3 regions of the Lysinibacillus sp. FSL H8-0500 genome follow, and region 3 is predicted to be linked to each of the others. Evidence: riboswitches for the same ligand, from Rfam matches in the RefSeq annotation. Region 3 holds a riboswitch; each other region holds the start of a gene.
The links. Region 3 has a riboswitch for cobalamin ahead of MHB44_RS11905 (ABC transporter substrate-binding protein). Riboswitches for the same ligand answer to the same signal wherever they lie in the genome.
Positions count from the first base shown of each region.

Region 1: another riboswitch for cobalamin. It lies ahead of MHB44_RS10300 (ribonucleoside-diphosphate reductase subunit alpha); the one in region 3 lies ahead of MHB44_RS11905 (ABC transporter substrate-binding protein).
Region 2: another riboswitch for cobalamin. It lies ahead of nikA (nickel ABC transporter substrate-binding protein); the one in region 3 lies ahead of MHB44_RS11905 (ABC transporter substrate-binding protein).

Region 1 covers NZ_CP150292.1:2,157,673-2,164,977, reverse strand. Annotated here, with positions in the region: gene MHB44_RS10310 (ABC transporter ATP-binding protein) at 1-483, shown strand, start outside; gene MHB44_RS10305 (ribonucleotide-diphosphate reductase subunit beta) at 611-1,651, opposite strand; gene MHB44_RS10300 (ribonucleoside-diphosphate reductase subunit alpha) at 1,664-3,877, opposite strand; cobalamin riboswitch at 4,034-4,222, opposite strand; gene MHB44_RS10295 (hypothetical protein) at 4,333-5,016, opposite strand; gene MHB44_RS10290 (ECF transporter S component) at 5,013-5,510, opposite strand; gene MHB44_RS10285 (bifunctional adenosylcobinamide kinase/adenosylcobinamide-phosphate guanylyltransferase) at 5,528-5,920, opposite strand; gene MHB44_RS10280 (histidine phosphatase family protein) at 5,872-6,468, opposite strand; gene cobS (adenosylcobinamide-GDP ribazoletransferase) at 6,441-7,217, opposite strand; gene MHB44_RS10270 (bifunctional adenosylcobinamide kinase/adenosylcobinamide-phosphate guanylyltransferase) at 7,240-7,305, opposite strand, start outside.
Region 2 covers NZ_CP150292.1:3,242,844-3,250,148, forward strand. Annotated here, with positions in the region: gene MHB44_RS15480 (LysM domain-containing protein) at 1-607, opposite strand, end outside; gene MHB44_RS15485 (transcription repressor NadR) at 749-1,288, shown strand; gene MHB44_RS15490 (thiol-disulfide oxidoreductase DCC family protein) at 1,387-1,779, opposite strand; gene pheA (prephenate dehydratase) at 1,801-2,679, opposite strand; gene MHB44_RS15500 (ACT domain-containing protein) at 2,864-3,319, opposite strand; gene obgE (GTPase ObgE) at 3,344-4,633, opposite strand; gene MHB44_RS15510 (Spo0B domain-containing protein) at 4,639-5,166, opposite strand; cobalamin riboswitch at 5,343-5,526, shown strand; gene nikA (nickel ABC transporter substrate-binding protein) at 5,675-7,270, shown strand.
Region 3 covers NZ_CP150292.1:2,494,910-2,502,214, reverse strand. Annotated here, with positions in the region: gene MHB44_RS11920 (hypothetical protein) at 1-123, shown strand, start outside; gene MHB44_RS11915 (hypothetical protein) at 197-919, shown strand; gene MHB44_RS11910 (translation factor GTPase family protein) at 997-2,934, opposite strand; cobalamin riboswitch at 3,080-3,269, shown strand; gene MHB44_RS11905 (ABC transporter substrate-binding protein) at 3,396-4,391, shown strand; gene MHB44_RS11900 (precorrin-3B methylase) at 4,439-5,116, shown strand; gene MHB44_RS11895 (S9 family peptidase) at 5,165-7,153, shown strand; gene MHB44_RS11890 (class I SAM-dependent rRNA methyltransferase) at 7,202-7,305, opposite strand, start outside.

The sequences.
Region 1 (7,305 bases), 340 kb from region 3:
CTTCTTGTTCCATCTAAAGGTGTGGTTAAAGTTTTCGATGAAGATATTGGAACAGGAAAATTCCCTAAAAATTTTGGCGCTTTATTAGATATTCCTGGTTTTCTTCCACACTATTCAGGTATTCGTAATTTAAAATTATTAGGATCTATTCAAAATCGTGTAACTGAAGAAGATATCAGAAAGGTCCTCACTTTAGTTGGTCTGAATCCAGATGATAAAAATGCTGTGCGTAAATATTCCCTTGGTATGAAGCAGCGTCTTGGAATTGCCCAAGCCATTATGGAAAAACCAGAACTCTTAATTTTGGATGAACCAATGAATGGACTTGATGAATCTGGCGTATCGGATATTCGAAATATGCTAATAAATTTCAAAAAACAGGGAATGACTATTTTGCTAGCTAGTCATAATGCTGAAGATATATCTCTTTTATGTGACAGCGTGTATAAAATGGATAATGGTGAATTAACACAACTCCATTAGCCTCAATGTATCAACATCTTTCAGTTTCAATACTCAGAAACAGCTTGCTCGCTTTTTACGCGAACAAGCTGTTTTGTTTCCCGCTATAAAGGCTGGTACAATTGACCGCGAACAAGGCAGGAAGGTGTTATAAATCATCAAAACCATTATCTTCTACATTCACTTTGACATATTGGCGGGAACGCTGTTCAAAGAAGTCTGTTTTGCCTTGGTCCACATCCTCATAAGCCTTAATCCATTTCAACGGATTTTTGCGGTAGCCGTCAAATGGGCGGTCAACGCCAAGCTGATTACAGCGCACATTGGCATAGAAATGGACATAATCATGGACGTCCTCAACATCAAGACCTTCAATTTTATCGCCAATCACTTCATTTGCCCAGTCAATTTCAAGCTGCACGGCTTCACGGAAAATATCCTGTACCCTCTCTTTACGCTCAGGTGTATCATATTCTGGATATTCCGTTAATAGCTCCTGATAAATTTTTACAAATAAATCGACATGTAGCTGCTCATCGCGATTAATATAATTGATCATCGTAGACGTAGCAACCATTTTTTGATTGCGCGCTAAATGATAGAAGAAGGCAAAACCTGAATAGAAAAATAAGCCCTCTAAAATTACATCATAAATAATGGCCTCTAGCATATTATCAACCGTTGGCTCCTCGGAAAATGCACGGTAGCCTTTAATCACAAAATCATTGCGACGCTCTAGCACAGGCTCCGTACGCCAAAAATCAAAGGTACGATCCTGCTCAGCTTTATTAACGATACTTGATAGCACATAGGAATAGGAGTGGTTATGAATCACCTCCTGCTGCGCTAAAATAATCATTAACGCATTCAAGCTGGAATCGGTTAAATAGTCTGCCACTTTGCCAGCAAAATCCGTTTGTACACTATCCAATAGTGCAAGTAAGCCAATAATTTTTAAAAAGGATTCTTGCTCATCCCTTGTCAGCTCTGAGAACTGCTTAACATCATTGCTCATATTAATTTCAAAGGGTGTCCAGAAGTTACCGAGCATTTTTTTATACTTAGGATACGCCCAGCTAAAGCGGACGTCATCCCAGTTTAAAATATTGGAGGAGCGCCCGTTCACAATACCTGTGGAACGGTTTGGCGCTTCCTTATCCATAATTTGTCGTTTCGTAATCGTTGTCATCATTTATTCCTCCTAGCTTGCACAAGACTCACATTCTAATAATTCTACAGATGTGGAACGTACATAATAGGTTGTTTTTACACCACTTGCCCAAGCATTCATATGCAATGCCAGTAAATCTTTTGCCTTAATGGTATTTTGAACATATAAATTTAGTGAAATGCCTTGGTCGATATGGCGAGCACGGGCTGCATTTTGCTTAATTGTCCAATTTTGATCAATGAAATAAGCAGATTTATAGAACCAAGTCGTTACTGGTGATAAATCAGGTACAGTCACTGGAATTTTGTAGTCCTTCTTCTCCTCTGAGTAGCTCTTTTGGAAAATCGGGTCAATCGTTGCTGTACTGCCTGCTAAAATGGATGTCGATGAATTTGGAGCAATTGCCATCACATAGCCATTGCGCATTCCCTCTTTCTCCACTGCCTCACGTAAAGCATTCCATTTATCACTGTCATAGCCGCGCTTCTCAAAGTAAGCTCCTGTTTGCCAATCAGAGCCCTTAAACAATGGATACGCTCCTTTTTCACTTGCTAAGGCATTTGAGGCACGAATCGTTAAATAGGCAATTTCCTCATAGAGCTTGTCCGCGTATTCTACGGCTTCCTCAGACTCCCATTGAATTTCCTTCAACGCTAATAAATGATGCCAGCCAAATGTGCCAAGTCCGATGCCACGGTAGCGTAAATTGGTGCGCTCTGCCTGTTTTACAGGAATCGTATTTAACGCAATGACGTTATCAAGCATACGTACTTGAATCGGAATTAAACGCTCTAATACACCCGCAGGTACAGCTTTGCCTAAATTAACAGACGATAGATTACATACAACAAAATCGCCAGGCTTGCGACGAGTCACAATTACATCGTCCTCAAGTGTAATTGATTCAAATTCAGTAGGTGACATATTTTGGAATATTTCAGTACACAGATTTGAGCTGTAAATCATCCCTTTATGCTGATTTGGATTCATGCGGTTCACTTCATCACGGTAAAACATAAAGGGCACGCCCGTTTCTAGCTGTGAGCGCATAATTCGCTTCATAATATCAATGGCCGGTACGACTTCACGGCTTAATAATGGGTTTGCCACACATGCGGCATAGTTCGTGCGGAAGGAGCCATTGCCCTTTGTTTCATCATAGGAATCCTCTAAGGAGAAGCCCATCACCTCACGTACTTCATGTGGATCAAATAAATGCCAATCTCCACGAGCCTCCACTGCTTCCATAAAAATATCTGGTATGCATAGCCCTGTAAAAATATCATGGGCACGTAGACGCTCATCTCCATTGTTTAGGCGTAAATCTAAAAACGTAAAAACATCCTTATGCCAAACATCTAAATAAACAGCGATGGCTCCTTGACGTTGTCCAAGCTGGTCAACCGAAACGGCTGTATTATTCAGCTGCTTAATCCACGGTAGCACGCCACTGGATGCGCCCTTAAAGCCTTTAATGGAGGAGCCACGGCTGCGAATTTTGCCCATATAAACGCCGATACCACCGCCATATTTTGATAATGTCGCCACATCGGTATTTGTATCATAAATGCTTTGTAAACTATCATCGACTGTATCGATAAAGCAGCTAGAAAGCTGACCATGTGTTTTCCCGGCATTGGATAATGTTGGTGTCGCTACTGTCATATATAAATTACTCATCGCCCAATAGGCTTCTCGAACTTTTTCAAGACGATTTTCTGTTTCATCCTGCATTAATGTCATGGCGATGACCATCCAGCGCTCCTGAGGAAGCTCTACAGGTGTTTTTGTATAATCACGCACAACATAACGATCCATTAACGTCTTTAAGCCAATATAAGTAAATAGCTCATCACGGCTAGGCTCTAAATAACTTGCTAATTGCTGAAGCTCTTGCTCACTATATTTTGTTGTTAAGCTTTCGTGATACAAGCCAGCCTCTGTATAACGTGCTAATTGCGCGGGAAATACTTGGTAAACTTCCTTTGGTGAAACCCCACGGCACACCGCAAATTGATCGTATAGTTTTGCTAAATAAATGCGTGCAGCCACAAATGTCCAGTAGGGCTCCTCCTCATCAATCAGGCTAAGCGCTTGTAAAATCATTGCATCTGCCCATGCTTCAAATGTGGCATTGTCATTTTTGCGTAGCCAACGATCTGATAATCTGACAAAGCTTTCAAGTTCAGCCTCCGTGTAACTATTTTTTAACTTCGCCATTTGCTGTTCAATTTGCACTGTCATCTATTCTCTCCCTTTCTCCCCACAACATAAAAAAGCGATCCTGCAACATCCATCGGTTGCGGGATCGCTGTAAAATCGAAAATGGAAATGAAGGACATGCACACAAAGAAGTGAACAAATCTCTCGCCTCCACTTCTCAATCCCCGAAGAATGTGTTGCTGTCTTGAACAATATGGCAGGTCTCCTGGCTTATGCTTCCTCCAAATAATCACCTTCCCATTAAAAAACAGTGGCTTTTCGATTATTTGTCAGCACGTACAGTTGCGGGGACAGCTTCGGCTTGCAAGCATACTTGCTCCGAATTCCCTTTTAAACCATCTTGGTACCGCTTGTCCAACATACTATATATTGTGTTTTGATTCCTAAACAAATCTAACATATTGTGTTTCGTGTTGCAATAGGTGTTTCGTCCCTTGCCATTTTCAACACAGCTTATCTGCTCGAAACAAGCCCTATTACAGTGTAGTTTTGCGTAATTTTTCAAAATTTCTTAGGAAAAATTTTTCTGCCTGCTGCTCTTTTTCAGGATCAATGCCAAGCATAATGACTGTACAGGGCCCGGCTGATTTGGTTATATCAAGAGAGCATTCAGGCTGCTGTTCTCTAAAAAGACGAACCAATTCTCCCTGTAGCCCCTTTGACCCGACTGGCCATACTTGCTGCACAATTTCTGCCTGCCATGCCTGAAAAATAGGTTGAAGCTGTGCAACATCTTCAGGCTGAGCTACTACCTCTGTGCCAACAAGCGGCAAGCCATAAGTGTACCAGCTAAGCTTTTCACGGTCAAACGCTGCACGCTGTTGTGGCTCGCCAAGCATTGTAATCGCTAAGCCTGATTGTCTCGTTGGCATATTGGATTCTGTGCTCCCCGCAACGGCAGGACACGCAAGACCGATTTCCTTAAAGACCTGTTGTATCCCTGCAATATACCGCGCCCATGCGGCATCCCCTGAAAAATTCGCCAGCAAAATTTGCGTAGGAATGGCTTGTGCGGCAAGCTGCTCTAAAAAGGTGACACGTGCTGTCATATAGGCTGTAAGCTCATCCGATGCTGCTACGCTATCTTGCGGCTTTTGCCCAATGGCTGCCGCATTATCCATCGTGGCAATCAAGCTCCCTACCTTTATCGCATTTCTCATGATACGCTACCTTCCTTGCGTACAAAAACTTTTCTTAACACAGGCATCCCGATTGCCACAATGACTAAATTGAGCGCTGTTGCTGTACAAATACTTATTAATGCGCCCCAGAAAAATGCTGGGCTAATAAGAAAATAAAAAGGCACGGGCGCAATAATGCCGTTTAGCACAAAAGCAATAGGCCATTTCCAAATATGCATATCTTTTTTATGCATAACGCCAAAAACCCATACAACAATAAACATTTCAACAGCAATGATCAAATGCAGTGGTCCAAATGGAAAGCCCGCTGTGAGTGCTGTAATAAAATGACCAAGCATTCCTGCCGTCCCTGCCAATACAGGTGGTAAAAATACAACACCTAAAAAGGCAGGTGCTGAGTCAAGTGCAGCCGTTGACACAAATGGGATTGGTACTTTAATCATCGCACCTACTGCACAAATAGCTGCTACCATCGCTGTCAATATCCATGTCATCAATTTTTGTCGCTTCATTCCATTTCTCCTCTTCCTTACTTGATTTGCTCACCAATGCCATACCAGATGCGGACAATCTGCTCTGCCTCTGCAAATAAAGCTTGGTATAAACGTCCACAAGTATCGCGCAGTAGCCGGGCCTGCTTGTCCATTGGTACAACGCCACGTCCCATATCAGTCACAATAACTGCTAATGTACACTGCTGTGCCAATATCTGGAGCCTTGTTACGATCGTTTGAATCACCCTATCATCTTCCTCAAGCTGTTGCGCCAGTAGCCATGTTTCCAAATTTTTGATAACGAGCACATCACAAGCTGGCACATTTTTGGGGATTTCCCCCTCTATAAGGACCACCTGTTGCGGCTGATAAAAGCGCATTACATAGTCGGTTTTGCCATTATAGGCTCCCCCAATAAAGATATGCATCTTGCTCCCTCCTCCCAAGCCTTACGGGTAAACGTTAAGGTAAATTGCTGGTCATGTGGTACATGATACGACCAAAAAGGTTGTTCGGTTGGGGCAAATGCCACAAGTAAGGCACGAATCACACCGCCATGGACAACGAGATAATAGCTAGCTTCATCTTTTGGTAAAGAACGGAAACCATCCACTACACGTGCTATAAATGTCGCAAAACGCTCTCCCTGTGGCGGTGGCGTCTGATCAGGATCTTCTAGCCATGCTTGGTACTGAGGGTTGGTTTGTAAATCCAGATAAGTCTTGCCTTCAAAGGCTCCAAAATTCATCTCACGTAATCTTGCATCTGCACAATAGCTAGCATGTGGAAAATAATAAGACGCCGTTGTTTGACAGCGCAGTAAATCACTACCATACACTTGTTGAACGGTAGCATCAATCGCAGTAAGCGCCATTGGATTAGCCAATGGTGCATCCGTCCAGCCAAGATAGCGTTTTTCTATATTAGCAGTTGTTGGTGCATGTCTGATTAAGCGCACAGTAACAATGTCACCCATAGTACAACCTCCATTCCTTCAATTGAAGCGCCCAGTAAATCCCCTGATACACCGCCAAAGTTACGCATTGTAAACTGTCGAAATAGCACAAGCGCTATCCCTAAAACAATGACAAGGATAATTGGTAGCATCGAAAACTGGGTCACAGCAAGCACAATCACCAGCCCCAAGACAAATGATAGTAGCATTCCAATGTTTAATCGAGCTACATAAATATGTGTCCGAAAATAATAAGCAAGGCCTTTTTCCTTGGCACATTTTAGCGAAATAAAATAAAAGCTCATTCCCACTCGTGTTAAAAAAGGCACAATTATGACCATCCATAAGGCAAATTTTTGTTGGACAAACAGCTCATACAGAATGACAAATTTCCCCATCAATAAAAATAATACAGACAGCACTCCAAATGCGCCAACACGTGGGTCATCTAAAATTTCTAGTCGTTTCTCACGGTCCCGATAAGAAAAATAGGCATCCCCCATATCAATAAAGCCATCTAAATGTAAGCCACCCGTCCATAAGGCAAATAGCCCCAGCACAATAAATGCCAGCATGACCTCACTGCTTGCCGTCCACTGTGTCACGCTATAGAGGATTGCTGCTACAATTGTCCCCATCAATGCCCCTATCCATGGTAGGCACACAAACATTCCTGTAATCGTTGTTCTTGTTAATGGCAGTTCTTTATGTATAGGCAACACCGTAAAAAATTGAAATGCTAGTAGTAGGCTATGCCAAATAGTTTTCATTGTCCTGCCTTCTTTCTTTCTATTATTTCCATTTTTTAACGATACCATAATAAATTTCATAGGCTTCTTGAGCAATCGCTACAAACCA
Region 2 (7,305 bases), 750 kb from region 3:
AATGTGGAACAGCTGGCATTTGTGGCATCATCTGCACAGGCGGTGGCGGCGGTGCTGGCTGTGGCTTTGGTGGTGGCGGTGGTGTAGGCTGTGGTTTAGGTACAGGTGGTGGCGGTGTTGGCTTCGGTGCTGGCTGTATTTGCACAGGAGGCGGCATGACATTTTGCTCCATTTGCGGCATCACTACCTGTTGATGCCAATTCATTTCAACAGGCTGCGGTACCCACATCGGCTGTTGAGGCATCGGCATTGGCATTGGTATGGGTATCGGTATCATATGTGGCTCTGGCATCGGCATCGGTGCTGGTGGCGGTGGTACAATTGGTGGCGGTGGTGGCATCGGTTTCTGCACCTCTTTTTTAGGAGCTTCCTTCGTAATAGGTGTCTCCTTCGGCACATGTGTTTCCTTTCTTGGCATTTCTTTATGGGCATCTCGATGCGGCTGCTCTTTATTTATTTTTTCAGGCAAAATAATTTCCATACCTGGGACAATATAATCTGGGTTGGCAAGATGGACATTGAGCCGCTTCAAATCTTCAAACGAAATGCCGTACTCTTTCGCAATCTTCCACAGTGTGTCTCCCTTTTGAACAATATGAATACGCAATTTTTTCCTCCCTTCCTCTCTACGTATCATATGTTCAATGTTGCATTTGGATACAAAAATTTCAGCAAGTTCGAAATGCTTCATGGTACACTATTGCTTAAGGAATACAGTTTCCTATATTACGAGCAGAGGTGACCTCTTGTGAAAAAAATGTTAGGCGAAGAACGCCGACTGCAACTACTAGCGCAATTAAAAAAAAGTAAAACACCGATTACAGGAACTGATTTGGCTAAATTCGCAAATGTTTCGAGACAAGTTATCGTCAATGATATGACTTTATTAAAAGCTAGAAATGAGCCCATTATTGCTACAAGTCAAGGCTATCTTTATATGCAGCAGGAACAGCTTCAGCATACAGTTGAGCGTACACTTGCATGTTCACATACTTCCGAACAAGCAGAGGATGAATTACTAACGATTGTTGATTGTGGAGGAACGGTTAAAAATGTTATTGTTGAACATCCCATCTATGGCGAACTAACAGCTTCCATTATGGTCTCTAATCGGCATGAGGTAAAACAATTTATCGAGCGCATTAATGCAACACAGGCGAATTACTTGTCCGCTCTCACAGGTGGCATTCATCTGCATGTAATTGCTGCCCCTTCTGTGGAAGTGTTAACATTAATTGAGCAAACTTTACAAAAAAAAGGGTATTTAATAACAGAAAACACAGTATGAGTATATCGTCATACTGTGTTTTTGCTAATCTTATGTTCTTAAGCGTGAGTATTTTATCTTTCTCCGCAGATCGTACTTTCTCATACGCGGATGGATATTTAGGAGAGAAATCGTTGTCGCTGTGCAGGTGTAGGCAGCAGACATGCTTGCTTTCTTCCAAATAAACGATAACGGTGTTTAGCGAATAGTTTATATAATGCATTACGCATTCGGCTCGGTATAGGAGTAAAAAGATAATAGAACGGCCATACTTTATCTAATTTTTTACATATTTTTAAGGCTGCTGTAGATTCCATATACACTTTGCCATGCTCAATGAGTACAACGCTATCTATATTTTTGGATATATTGAACTGTGTAAGAAGTGCTTGGCCGACATCACTTTGTAACGCTGCAAACTGAAAATAGCCAGCTTGATCATGCTTCATAATAAATTGAACAGTGCTATCACAAAAATTACAAACGCCATCAAATAAAATAATCCCGCCCATTCTAAACCCTCCTTATCGTTATTATACCTTATCTGAAGTGACATACGTAAAATATGTACCGAGCGACTTGACCTTACAGCCTAGTGCCGCTAACTCCTCCATGGCACCGCGCATCATTGGCTCTTTTTCATCTGCTAATACATCAACCATAAAGAAATAGTCACCTAGCCCTGTTTTCAACGGACGTGATTCAATTTTACTTAAATTCAGCTGACGCCATGCAAAAACTGATAATACCTGATGTAAAGCTCCTGAGCGATCCGTCGGCAAGGTAATCATACATGTTGTTTTCGCTTGTCCATCCGATAATTCTTGGGGCAATCGCTTATTTTGCTTGGATAGTACAAAGAAACGTGTATGGTTAAAATGAAAATCATGGATATTAGACTCTACGATTTCAAGACCATATTTTTCGGCTGCTGCTGCATTGCCCACTGCCGCTATACACTCTTGTGGATTTTCTGATACAAATTTTGCTGCGGCTGCTGTTGAGGTCGTTTGGTGTAAGGGCACATGGCTAAAACGGTAAAATAAATATTTATGACATTGTGCCAAGGCATGTGGATGCGAATAAACGCCTTTTATGGACTGCCAATGATCCTTTTGTGCTTTATTGACCATTAAATGCTGCTGGATTTTTAGCAGGAGCTCGCCTGTTACATACAGTGTCGCCTCGTGGAATAAATAATCTAGTGTAAGCGGTACAGAGCCTTCTAAAGCATTTTCTAACGGCACAACTGCCAAATCTACCTTGCCCTCTGCTACCGCCTCAATACATTCTGGAATTGTTGCACATGGTACAAGCCATTCATTTGGAAAAGTAGCCTTTGTTGCTAAGTATGTAAATGATGCCTCTGGTCCTAAATAGGCGATTCGATTTTCCCATTGTTGCTTTGTCATTGCAAATACCTCCTTTATGGCACAATAAGGAGCAGTCCCTTATGAGTGATCACTACGGGACAGCTCCTTATGTGAGCTTTAGTATCGTATTGTTGCTCCAATGCACCCTAGGCATTTGGATTAATAAACACGATCATTGTCATTTTTGTCAAACATTACAGAACTGAACACTATGCTTTAATTATTATAATGCACCAGAGCTAATGACTTCCGCTGATTCGACAAAATCTAAGCGCTTTAACTGTTGAATCAAGTCATCCAGCTCACATGTCATGCTTGTAACATCCAGTGACAATGTCACATTGGCACGTCCTTGAATAGGGATTGTTTGGTGGATGGTTAATACATTACAATGTGTCATAGTCACCGTTTCTAAAAGCTTGGCAAGTGTTCCTTTTCTGTCTTGAAGCTGTAAAAAGACTGTTAAAATGCGTTCCTGGACAATTGAATGAAACGGAAATACAGCATCACGATATTTGTAAAACGCACTTCGCGATAAATCCACCTGCTTTACCGCATCCCAAATGGAGGATACTGAACCACTTGATAATAAGTGCTTCGCCTCCAATGTTTTTTGCATTGCATCCGTTAAAACATCTTCACGAACTAAATAATATCGCTGATTCGCAACATTCTTCATACGCTTCCCCCTAAAACTACTGTCTTAATCGACAAATTCAAATTCAAACTCTTGTAAACGTACAGTATCGCCATCCTGAGCGCCACGTTCACGCAGAGCCTCGTCCACGCCCATTGCACGCAATTGACGAGCAAAGCGGCGAACACCATCCTCACGGCTAAAGTCTGTCATTTTAAATAGACGTTCAATAGCATAACCACTAATAATAAATGCCCCATCATCATCACGCGTGATTTCGAATGCTTCACCTTTTGCCTCATGCTTGTACATTACGGTTGCGTCTGATTGCTCCTCTATATCATCATATAGTGGGAATTCAGGCGTTACCTCAAGTAAATCTGCAATCGCAAACAATAGCTCTTTTAACCCTTGGCGTGAAATAGCAGAGATCGGGAAAATTTGAACATCCTCTCCAACCTTTTGGCGGAATGTTACTAAATTTTCCTCTGCATCTGGCATATCCATTTTATTGGCTACAATGATTTGTGGACGCTCTGTTAAACGAAGATTATATTGTTTAAGCTCTGCATTGATCGTTAAATAGTCTTCATATGGATCGCGGCCTTCCATTCCTGACATATCAATAACATGGACAATAACACGTGTACGTTCAATATGTCGTAAAAATTGATGACCTAATCCAACCCCTTCATGTGCTCCCTCAATAAGCCCAGGTAAATCTGCCATCGCAAAGCTTCGATGATCATCCGTTTCAATCATGCCTAAGTTCGGTACAATTGTCGTAAAATGATAAGCACCAATTTTTGGCTTAGCAGCAGAAACAACAGATAAAAGCGTTGATTTACCAACACTTGGGAAACCAACTAACCCTACATCTGCTAAAACTTTTAACTCTAATATAACATTTAATTCTTGTCCTGGCTCACCTTTTTCAGAAAGTTCTGGCGCTGGATTGGCAGGTGTTGCAAATCTTGAATTTCCCCGTCCACCGCGTCCTGCTTTTGCAATGACAGCTCTTTGCCCATGCTCGACTAAGTCAGCAATAACGGCTTCTGTTTCTTCATTAATCACAACTGTTCCAGGTGGCACTTTTATAATTAAATCATCCGCATTTTTACCATGCATCCCTTTACTCATACCATGCTCACCACGTGGTGCCTTGAAATGACGCTTGTAGCGGAAGTCCATTAATGTACGTAAACCCTCATCTACCTCAAATACGACATTCCCACCGTGTCCACCATCGCCACCAGCTGGACCACCATTTGGTACATATTTTTCACGGCGAAAGGCTACCATACCATCTCCGCCGTCGCCACCTTTTACATAAATCTTTACGTGATCGACAAACATTTATTTCACTCCCTATTTGCACTCAAGACATATTGCCAGCGTCTATTTGTCTGTTCAACTGTTTGAATATCGAATTGTGTCAAACCTTTTTCGGTGAAGGCATCAGCACTCCATAACCCATTTAGCGTGAATGTCACGGCAAATGTATGATCGTCAACACGTACATCAAGCGTTAAGACCTGCTCTGTAAATGGATCTAATGTATCATAAATATGCATAACTGTTTTGTTTAAATAATCTACTACAGCCTGATCAATATCATTGGTTACTGGCTTATTGATCTCCCCATTTAGCTGCCAGGCTAATGAAGGATAACGCCATCCTGCTGTTTGTAACCATTCAATTGTTTGTGGCATTTGTAGTCGATTCAGGATAGAGAGCATGCGTAATTGCTCCGAATAGCGCTGGATAAGCTTCTTTGATTCATCAATTTTACCTAAATCTAAATTCATGCGAATCAGTTGTAGTTGATTCACATAGTCATGATTTGCAAAACGTAATACTTCACTAATGGTTAGTGATTGATTGTCCATCCCATTCACTCCAATAAAGTTATCCTTACTAGTATAACAAGTTTTATTGTATTTTTCCCCTTAATTCTTCTTTGATTTTTACGAATGTTTTCTCAAAAAGTTTCACAAAATTTTCTAAATTTTTCTCATTCATCTGTCGACAGCTCCTTACACCTTATGATAGTATGTTACCAAATTTGATATTAATTTATATAAGTGCTCATCATCATGGATGAGGTAAAAGGGAAACTAGTGCAAAGCTAGTGCAGCCCCCGCTACTGTATACGAGGATGAAACTACCAAGCCACTGATTCAATCGGGAAGGCGTAGGAGTAAAATGATTCGATAGCCAGGAAACCTGCTTATATACAACTAATGCAAACTTTTCGGAGGGAGGAGTTTAGGTGAAGCTTAATTTTTTGGGAATCATTATGCTTATATAAAGTAGCCTATATTCTTTGCAAAGGATATAGGCTTTTTTATGCGCTAAATGAGTAACTAGTACTTTAAGACAAAAGGAGATTTTTGAATGACTAAGATGAAACATATTTTTTTCGTATTGTTCTCGCTGCTCTTGCTTGCATTGGCTGGCTGTGGCAATAACAATACAAAAAATGTACAAAAAGAACAACGTGAGGAAATTAATTTTGCTAGCACAAAAGATATTCGTGATATTAATCCACATTTATATACAGGAGAAATGGCTGCGCAAAACATGGTGTATGAATCGCTTGTTATCAATACAGACGAGGGTGTAAAACCTCATTTAGCTGAAAAATGGGAGGTGTCACCAGATGGCTTAGAATATACCTTTTATTTAAGAAAAGATGTTGTCTTTTCTGATGGTGAGCCATTCAATGCTGAAGCAGTTAAATTAAATATGGACGCTATTTTGAATAATAAAGAACGTCATGGTTGGCTAGATATGGTGAATGAAATAAAGGAAAATATTGTGGTAGATGAGTATACATACAAGCTTGTTTTAACACATCCCTACTACCCAACATTAGAGGAGCTGGGCTTAACACGTCCCTTCCGTTTTGCTTCTCCAAAAAGCTTTATTGATGGACAAACAAAGGATGGCGTCAATGGCTATGTAGGTACAGGTCCATGGGTATTAACAGAGCACAAGGATAACCAATATGCTATCTTTACAGCCAATGAAAACTATTGGGGAGAAAAGCCAAAGGTAAAAGCAGTTAAATGGAAGGTCATGCCGGATCATCAAACAATTCTGCTAGCACTTGAGAAAGGTGAAATTGATCTTCTGTTCGGCTCTGATGGGGATATGATTGACCTCGATTCCTTTAAAGCATTGGAAGAACAAGGCACATATGTAACACAACTAAGCGAGCCCATTGCATCACGTGCTATTTTACTTAATTCTAAGCAGCCTATTACAAATAATCAAAAAGTACGTGAAGCATTGCAATATGCGGTTGATAAAGAGTCCATTGCAGAAGGTATTTTAAATGGCTCTGAGGTAGTAGCGGATACATTAATTGCTACTACGGTTCCTTATAGTAATGTTGACCTAAGAAAGCGTTCGTTTGATCCTGAAAAGGCACAAAGCTTATTAGAGGAGACTGGTTGGAAGGTTGAAAAAGATGGCTATCGCTACAAGGATGGTAAAAAATTAGCCTTAACCATTTATTTTAATTCTGATAATGCACAAGAGCGAGCAATTAGTGAATATATGCAAAGTGATTTTAAACAAATCGGTGTTGACTTAAAGGTAATTGGTGAGGAAAAACAAGCCTTTTTAGATCGACAAAAATCTGGTGAGTTTGATTTACAATATTCATTATCATGGGGCACACCATATGACCCGCAATCCTATCTATCTTCTTGGCGACAGCCTGCACATGGCGATTACCAGGCCCAAGCAGGACTAGCGAAAAAAGAATGGTTGGATAACTATATTACAGCCCTGATGATTGAAGCTGATGAAGAAAAACGTCAGGAGATGTACAAGGACATTTTGACATATATCCATGAGGAGGCTGTTTATATTCCATTAACGTATTCACGTACAAAGGCTGTGCATATTCCAGAGTTGCAAGGTGTAACCTTTAATCCATCCCAATATGAAATTCCATTTGAAAAAATGTATTTTGACAATTAAATGCTAAAACTATCAAAAAGGTAAACATTAGCGTT
Region 3 (7,305 bases):
TTGACAAAACAGAATGCTCTGTTCGTCACAGTACGTCAAACGCCCAACGAAAATGAAAGTGTTCATCCTTGGACATATTCAATTTTAGATGAGGCTTATTTGGCATTGTGTGATGAAAGATGATAAAGTAAAGGATTTCCTCGACACGTAGGGAATCCTTTTTGTTTTGCAAATATGTACGCAAAGGGGATAAAAAATGAAGCATTATATGGATATAAAAATTTGTAAGCAGCCACGGACAGAGGTAGCTAAAAAGGCGAAAACACGAATGGCTGTGGAGTCGCTGATCGATCGATTATTAGCAACGAAGCTTATTCGCAATGACCGATTTTTTGAGCAAATTTTATATAATAAAGAAATTGTTTGGCTACAAAATGGCGATGTGCATGGTCATCTTTTTGCAAAGGCAACGCTAGCAGATCAGCTAAAAACAAAGACAAATGGCTTTATGATGTATATGCCGTCAAATCCAATTGTTTATGAGGTGGATGGAGAGCTGTATCATTTACTGACACGTATTGATTCAACACGTGCTAAGCCGAATCTTGCGCGCCTGTCGCAGGAGCCTAAGCCTGTGTTAAGTGCTGCCCGTGTCAATGATTTATTATGCTCAATTGTTATGCGCTTTTATGAAACCTATATACATGATTTAGCGCCAATTCCTTATACCGAGCAATTAATGGCATTTGTGCAGCAGGAGTATACGCAATTTTTACAAGCTATCCAAGCGCTGAATGATGTTCATTTCAATTGGCATCCTCGCGGCAACGGTCATAGCAAGCTAGTGCAATTAATTGCCGACTTGCAAATGATTAAAAGTCATCCAGGCAAGCTCTTAATTGATTTTGCCAATACACATAACTATGTTGTCGTGAAGCCTGCTTATTTGCCAGCAAAGCCAGCTCAGCAAGCACTATAAGCCCAAGCCCTCCAAAATGCGGAGGGCTTATTTTCATAGTAAAGAGCGCAGAGGTGAAATCCCCGTAACCGCCCCCGCTACTGGCAGTGCATCGCTGCCTGTGCTTGGTCCCATGGTACAGAATAGCCCTTGCCTTTTGCACAAAAAATGCTAGAGGATGTATAGTCAGGATCAGCGTTTTTATCGTAGCCAATTTGTGCGATAACTTCCTCCGCATTATGGCAAATATCATAGCCATCAAATTGGAGTGTCAGGGCGCCTTTGCCATTTGTATAGGCAGCAAAAGTAGTGCTATAGCTCATAAAAGTGGCAACGGGCGCACGTCCAGTTAAAAGTACATCTGTCTCCGTTAAAATCGGGTCATTAAATGTGCCAGCCATTTGCTGAATATCTGTCATCATACGGCCGATAAAATCGTTGGAAGCCTTCATTTTAAAGCGATAGTACGGCTCTAGCAAAATATTGTGCGCTTGCTCTAGCCCTTGACGCAATGCTCGGAAGGTTGCCTCGCGAAAATCGCCGCCCTCTGTATGTTTTATATGGGCACGACCTGTTAGTAGTGTAAAATGAATATCTGTAACAGGCAAGCCCGTTAATAAGCCATGATGGTTCCGCTCAAATAAATGCTTTTCTACAAGGCGCTGGTTGCCTACTGATAAGGCATCTGCATGGCAGGCATTGCTAAAGGTATTGCCTGTGCCACGTGCATTTGGCTCCATTAATAAATGCACCTCTGCATAATGCCTTAATGGCTCAAAATGTCCATAGCCTGTTACTGTATTTTCAATGGTTTCCATATATAAAATTTGCGGAGTGCCGAAGGACACCTCCAACGAGAAGCGCCTCATCAATACATCAACAAGCACCTCCAACTGAATAACGCCCATAATATGGACATGAATTTCTTGGAATTTTTCCTGCCAAACAACGCGTAATGATGGCTCCTCAGCTTCCAGCAGACGGAAAATCTTTAATACCTCTTTCATATGCTGTTCGCCCTGATACTGAACCTTCGCCTGCAAAGTAGGCATAAGCTCATAAGGCTGTATATACGCCGTACTGCCGATTTGATCGCCAATATTTGCAGCACTCAGTCCTTTGACAGCAAAAATTTCGCCAGCCTCGACCTGTTGAACCGTATTAAAGCGACTGCCATTATAAAGACGAATCTCCGTAATTTTTTCTGTAACCTCTCCAAATGTTAATTCATCGCGAATATGTAGTGACCCCTGCAAAGCTTTTAGAAAGGTTAAACGCTGATGCCCGTCATGGCGAATTTTAAAAACCTCTCCTTGAAACGATGCATTCTGTTTAAAGTAAGTTGCAGTCAATAGTGGAAGCTGTGCCAATAATTCCTGAATGCCTATATCCTTTAAGGCAGAGCCGATAAAGCACGGAAAGGCACGCTCGTCTTTCACCATCACCTGTAGCTGTGCAAGACATTGCTCATAATCCAGCGTGTCCTGTAAAAAGGCATCCAGCAATTGCTCGTCACGCTCAGCAAGCCATTCCATCATCCTGCTCGATACATAATTGGCTTGCAACGGTTCATCCACCAAGAGGACATGCTCAGAGCAATCCTTACGAAGCTGTGCCATTACTGTCGCTACATCTGCGCCTTCACGGTCGATTTTATTGATAAAAAAGAAGGTTGGCACATGATACTTGCGTAGGAGCTGCCAGACGGTTTCGGTATGTCCCTGCACACCCTCCACTGCGCTTACAATAATAATGGCATAGTCCATAACACGAATAGCACGCTCCATTTCAGGGGAAAAATCGACATGCCCCGGTGTATCAATCAGTGTATACGTATCCTCGCCTAGCATGAAGCGACCTTGCTCAGCAAATATCGTAATACCGCGCTGTCGCTCCAGCTCATGATTATCTAAAAAGGTGTCCTGATGATCGACACGTCCTCGTGCCTGAATACTCTTTGTATGAAAGAGCACTTGCTCAGAAAAGGTAGTTTTTCCAGCATCCACATGTGCAAGCACACCAATTGTTTTATACATCCTAAATCCCCGTTTCCATTACTTTTTTTATCAAATATTAGCATGAATAGTGCCTGTCAATGTCAAAATAGTGCTAAAATAAGTATAATTATTAATTTATGCATTGCCATAAAAATATTCTTCTGCTAGTCTATCAATAGTATCAATAATCATAAAACATATTGGTGCAAATAGCATTTGTTATTTGCTTAAAAGGGAAATCGGTGCAATTCCGATGCTGTCCCGCAACTGTAAATGGGGAGTCTATACAATATGCCACTGTAGCGTCATGCTACGGGAAGGCGTATAGATGATGAACCTAAGCCAGGAGACCTGCCACTATGGATGAATGAACTACGAACCACGAGGATGGGGATAGTGATAAAGGTTGACAAACCATTTTTTCACTATGCTACCCTCTTGGTGACAAGAGGGATTTTTTATGCCTTCTTGCTATTTTTATAACAAAGGAGAACAGGAACATGAAAAAATGGAAAAGTAGTTGGCTTGTGCTTATCATTGCCCTTGTAGCGATGTTAGCCGCATGTAATGCCAACGATAAATCGGAGTCAGCAGAGCAGGAAGAAAAGACGGAGCCAGCGGAAACAGCTGCAACGGAAGTCGTAGTCGACAATAATGATACAACGCAAACCTATACAGAAGCACCAACAAAAGCAATTAGTTTAAATCAGCATGTGACAGAAATTATGCTAGCGTTAGACTTAGAGGATTCAATGGTAGGTACGGCTTACTTAGATGATAAAATTTATGAGCCATTGCAAGCGGCATATGACAAAGTGCCTGTTCTATCAGACCAATACCCAACAAAGGAGCAGGTCATTGATGCAGAGGCAGATTTTTTATATGGTGGCTGGAAAAGTGCCTTTGGTGAAAAGGGAGTTGGCACACCTGAGGAGCTGGAGGAGCTAGGCATTCATACGTATTTACATACATCTTCGAATATGACAAAGCCAACATTGGAGGATATTTTCACTGATATTCGCAATGTGGCAAAGATTTTCCGTGTGGAGGAGCGCGGAGAGGCATTAATTGAGCAAATGACAAAGGATGTAGATGCTGTTCGTGCGAAATTACCGCAGGAGGGCGAAGATTTACGTGTTTTAGTATTTGATAGTGGTGAAAAGGATGTGTTCACGGCTGGTCAAAACTTTATGAATGAGCTTGTAACCATTGCTGGCGGGCAAAATGTTTTTGGTGATGTGGAATCAGGCTGGACAACTGTATCAAAGGAGGATGCCGTAGATCGCAATCCTGAGGTTGTTGTTGTTATTGATTATGGTGAAACAACAGCCCAACAAAAAATAGACTTCTTAAAAAACGATCCTGCATTAAAGGAAATGGAGGCAGTTAAAAATGATCGTTTCGTGATCCTACCACTATCAGCAGCGTCTGAGGGGGTACGTGCAGCAGAGGCGATTGAAATTTTAGCAAAAGGCTTCTATCCCGAAAACTTTTAAAAAGAGCTAGCGCTTTGCTAGCTTCTTTTTCTTAAGGAGCGATATGCATGAATGCATTTCAGAAAAATATACCTGACAAAACCTTTGAAACATTGAATCGTCAAGGTGATTTTACACGTTTGGTTATTAGCCCTGGCGTTATTAATAAGCATTATACACCTGCACAATTTCAAACGATTGCAGAAGTTGTTGGAGAGCGGGGCGCGATTAAGTATTCGGCCTCCTATAGCCTATTATTAGCTATTCCAACAAGCGATGTTAAAGAAGCTATTTATACATTGCAGCAGGCAGGGCTTTATAGTATGCCTGCAGGGGCAATTGTAGCAATGAAGGCCTGTGATTTTTGCGATGGGGAGAAAATGGAGGCAGCGCCAATCACAGAGCAGCTTTATCATACATTGAAGGACGTGACAGTACCTACAAGAATGCGTGTCAATATCAATGGCTGTGCATCTGCCTGCTATAATGCCGTCTATGATGATATTGGGCTCGTTTATCAACAGGATAGCTTTGATGTCTATTTAGGTGCAGTGCCAATGGGCGCAAAAGCACAGGCAGGCACATTATTTGCCAAAAGGGTAGCGGTAGCAAAAATTGAAGCGTTTGTACAGCATATTATTCAGCTCTATAAGGAGCATGGACGCCTAAATGAGCCTTTTTATAAATTTTACCGCCGAACAAAGTCGGACGATTTTTGGCAGAGCCTAAGCAGGAATTATCATTAGTGTGTCGAAATATTATAAGGGAATACTTATAATTAAAGGGGCAAAAAGATGACAGTAAAGCAAGGCATTCAACCACAAGACTTATATCACTTAAAATCGGTCTCTGACCCACAGCTATCGCCTGATGGTACAGAGGTTATCTATATAGAAACAGCTATGGATGAAAAGAGCAACGACTATATCTCACATTTATATTATCTTAATTTACAAGATAAACAGCCACAGCAATGGACATTTGGCGAGGAGAAAACAAGCGCTCCAACATGGTCACCAGATGGCAGTAAAATTGCATTTGTTTCAACTAGAACGGGCAAGCCACAAATTTTTGTATTGGCAAAGGCAGGTGGCGAGGCAAAGCAAGTAACCCATTGTAAACATGGGGCAACCTCACCTGTATGGTCGCCCTGTGGCAAAAAAATTGCGTTCTCCGTTAAGCTTGGTCAAGAGGATAGCATTTATGATCAACCCGAAGAGCCTAAAACAGGGGACAAGGAACTAAAGCCACTGGAAGTTGACTATATGAAGTATAAGTCAGATGCAGCAGGCTTGTTGGATATGGAGCAATTTACCCATATTGCCATTGTCTATCTCGCAACAGGTGAATTGGAGCAGCTGACAGCAGGGTGTCATCATTTTTACCTTGGTGCATGGTCACCAAATGGCCAATATCTTGCGTATACAGCCGATTTAGCGGAGGATCAAGATCTTTCATTTACCAATGATCTTTATTTATTGGATGTCGTGACAAAGCAGAGTTGTCAGCTAACAGCGGGGATAGGCATGTTTTATCAAATTTCATGGTCGTCAAATAGTCGCTTCCTGACGTTTCTTGGTAGTAAACGTGAATTTCAAAATGCTACCCAAGCAAAGTTATGGTTATATGATTTAGCGCAACAGCAGCTGACATGTGTGACAAGTGATTTTGACGCACATATTGGTGATTGTATGATTGGCGATTTCCTGCAAGGCGTTGTAGCCCCTCATGTGCAATGGCTGGCAGATAATGAAAGCTTTTATTTCCAAGTGACAGACCAAGGCAGCACAGCGATTTATTTTGGCAATCTTGCAGGTGAATTATATCCAGCTATTTTGGATGACCAGTATGTTTATGGCTTTTCGTTGGATGCTAAGCGTGATAAAGCCATTGTGGCCATTAGCACGCCAACAAATCCTGGCGATTTATTTTATATAAATTTACAAACAGGGGAAAAAGAGCAGCTTACGGCCGTGAATCAGGAATTTTTACAAACAAGAGCCTTAGCTGTGCCTGAAGCGATTGAATTTAAAGGGGCAGAGGGCTGGCGTGTTCATGGCTGGATGATGAAGCCGATTGACTATCAAGAGGGCAATAAATATCCACTTATTCTGGAAATTCATGGCGGTCCACATGCGATGTATGGCAATAGTTATTTTAATGAATTTCAGATTTTAGCTGCACAGGGCTTTGCCGTTTTATATACAAATCCACGTGGCAGTCATGGCTATGGGCAAACCTTTGTTGATGCTGTGCGTGGTGATTATGGCGGCAATGATTATCGGGACCTAATGGCAGCGGTGGATTACGCACTGGTACATTTTGATTTTATTGATCAGGCTCGTCTTGGTGTGACAGGTGGTAGCTATGGCGGCTTTATGACGAACTGGATTGTTGGGCATACAAAACGCTTTAAAGCTGCTGTTACGCAACGTTCGATTGCAAACTGGATTAGCTTTTATGGTGTGAGTGATATCGGCTATTATTTTACAGACTGGCAAATTTTTGCGGGGCTAGAGGATATTGATAAGCTATGGCATCACTCACCATTGAAGTATGTAAGTGCTATAGAAACACCATTATTGATTTTACATGCTGAAAACGACTATCGTTGTCCAATTGAGCAGGCAGAGCAATTATTTATCGCCTTAAAGCAGCGCAAAAAAGAAACCAAATTTATTCGCTTCCCAGCATCTAACCATGAGCTATCGAGAAGCGGCAAACCATCACTAAGAATCCAACGCCTCACGTATATCCGTGATTGGTTTATGGATTATTTATAAACAAAAAGGACGTGTTTCAAATAGCTTTTGAAACACGTCCTTTTCTAGTTAGTTAAGCTTTTTAATAAAAACAACCTTTAAATAATTAAATTCAGGGTATTCTCGCAGAACGCGGAAATCCTTTGGTAAACTATGCTCTTCCATTATTTTGT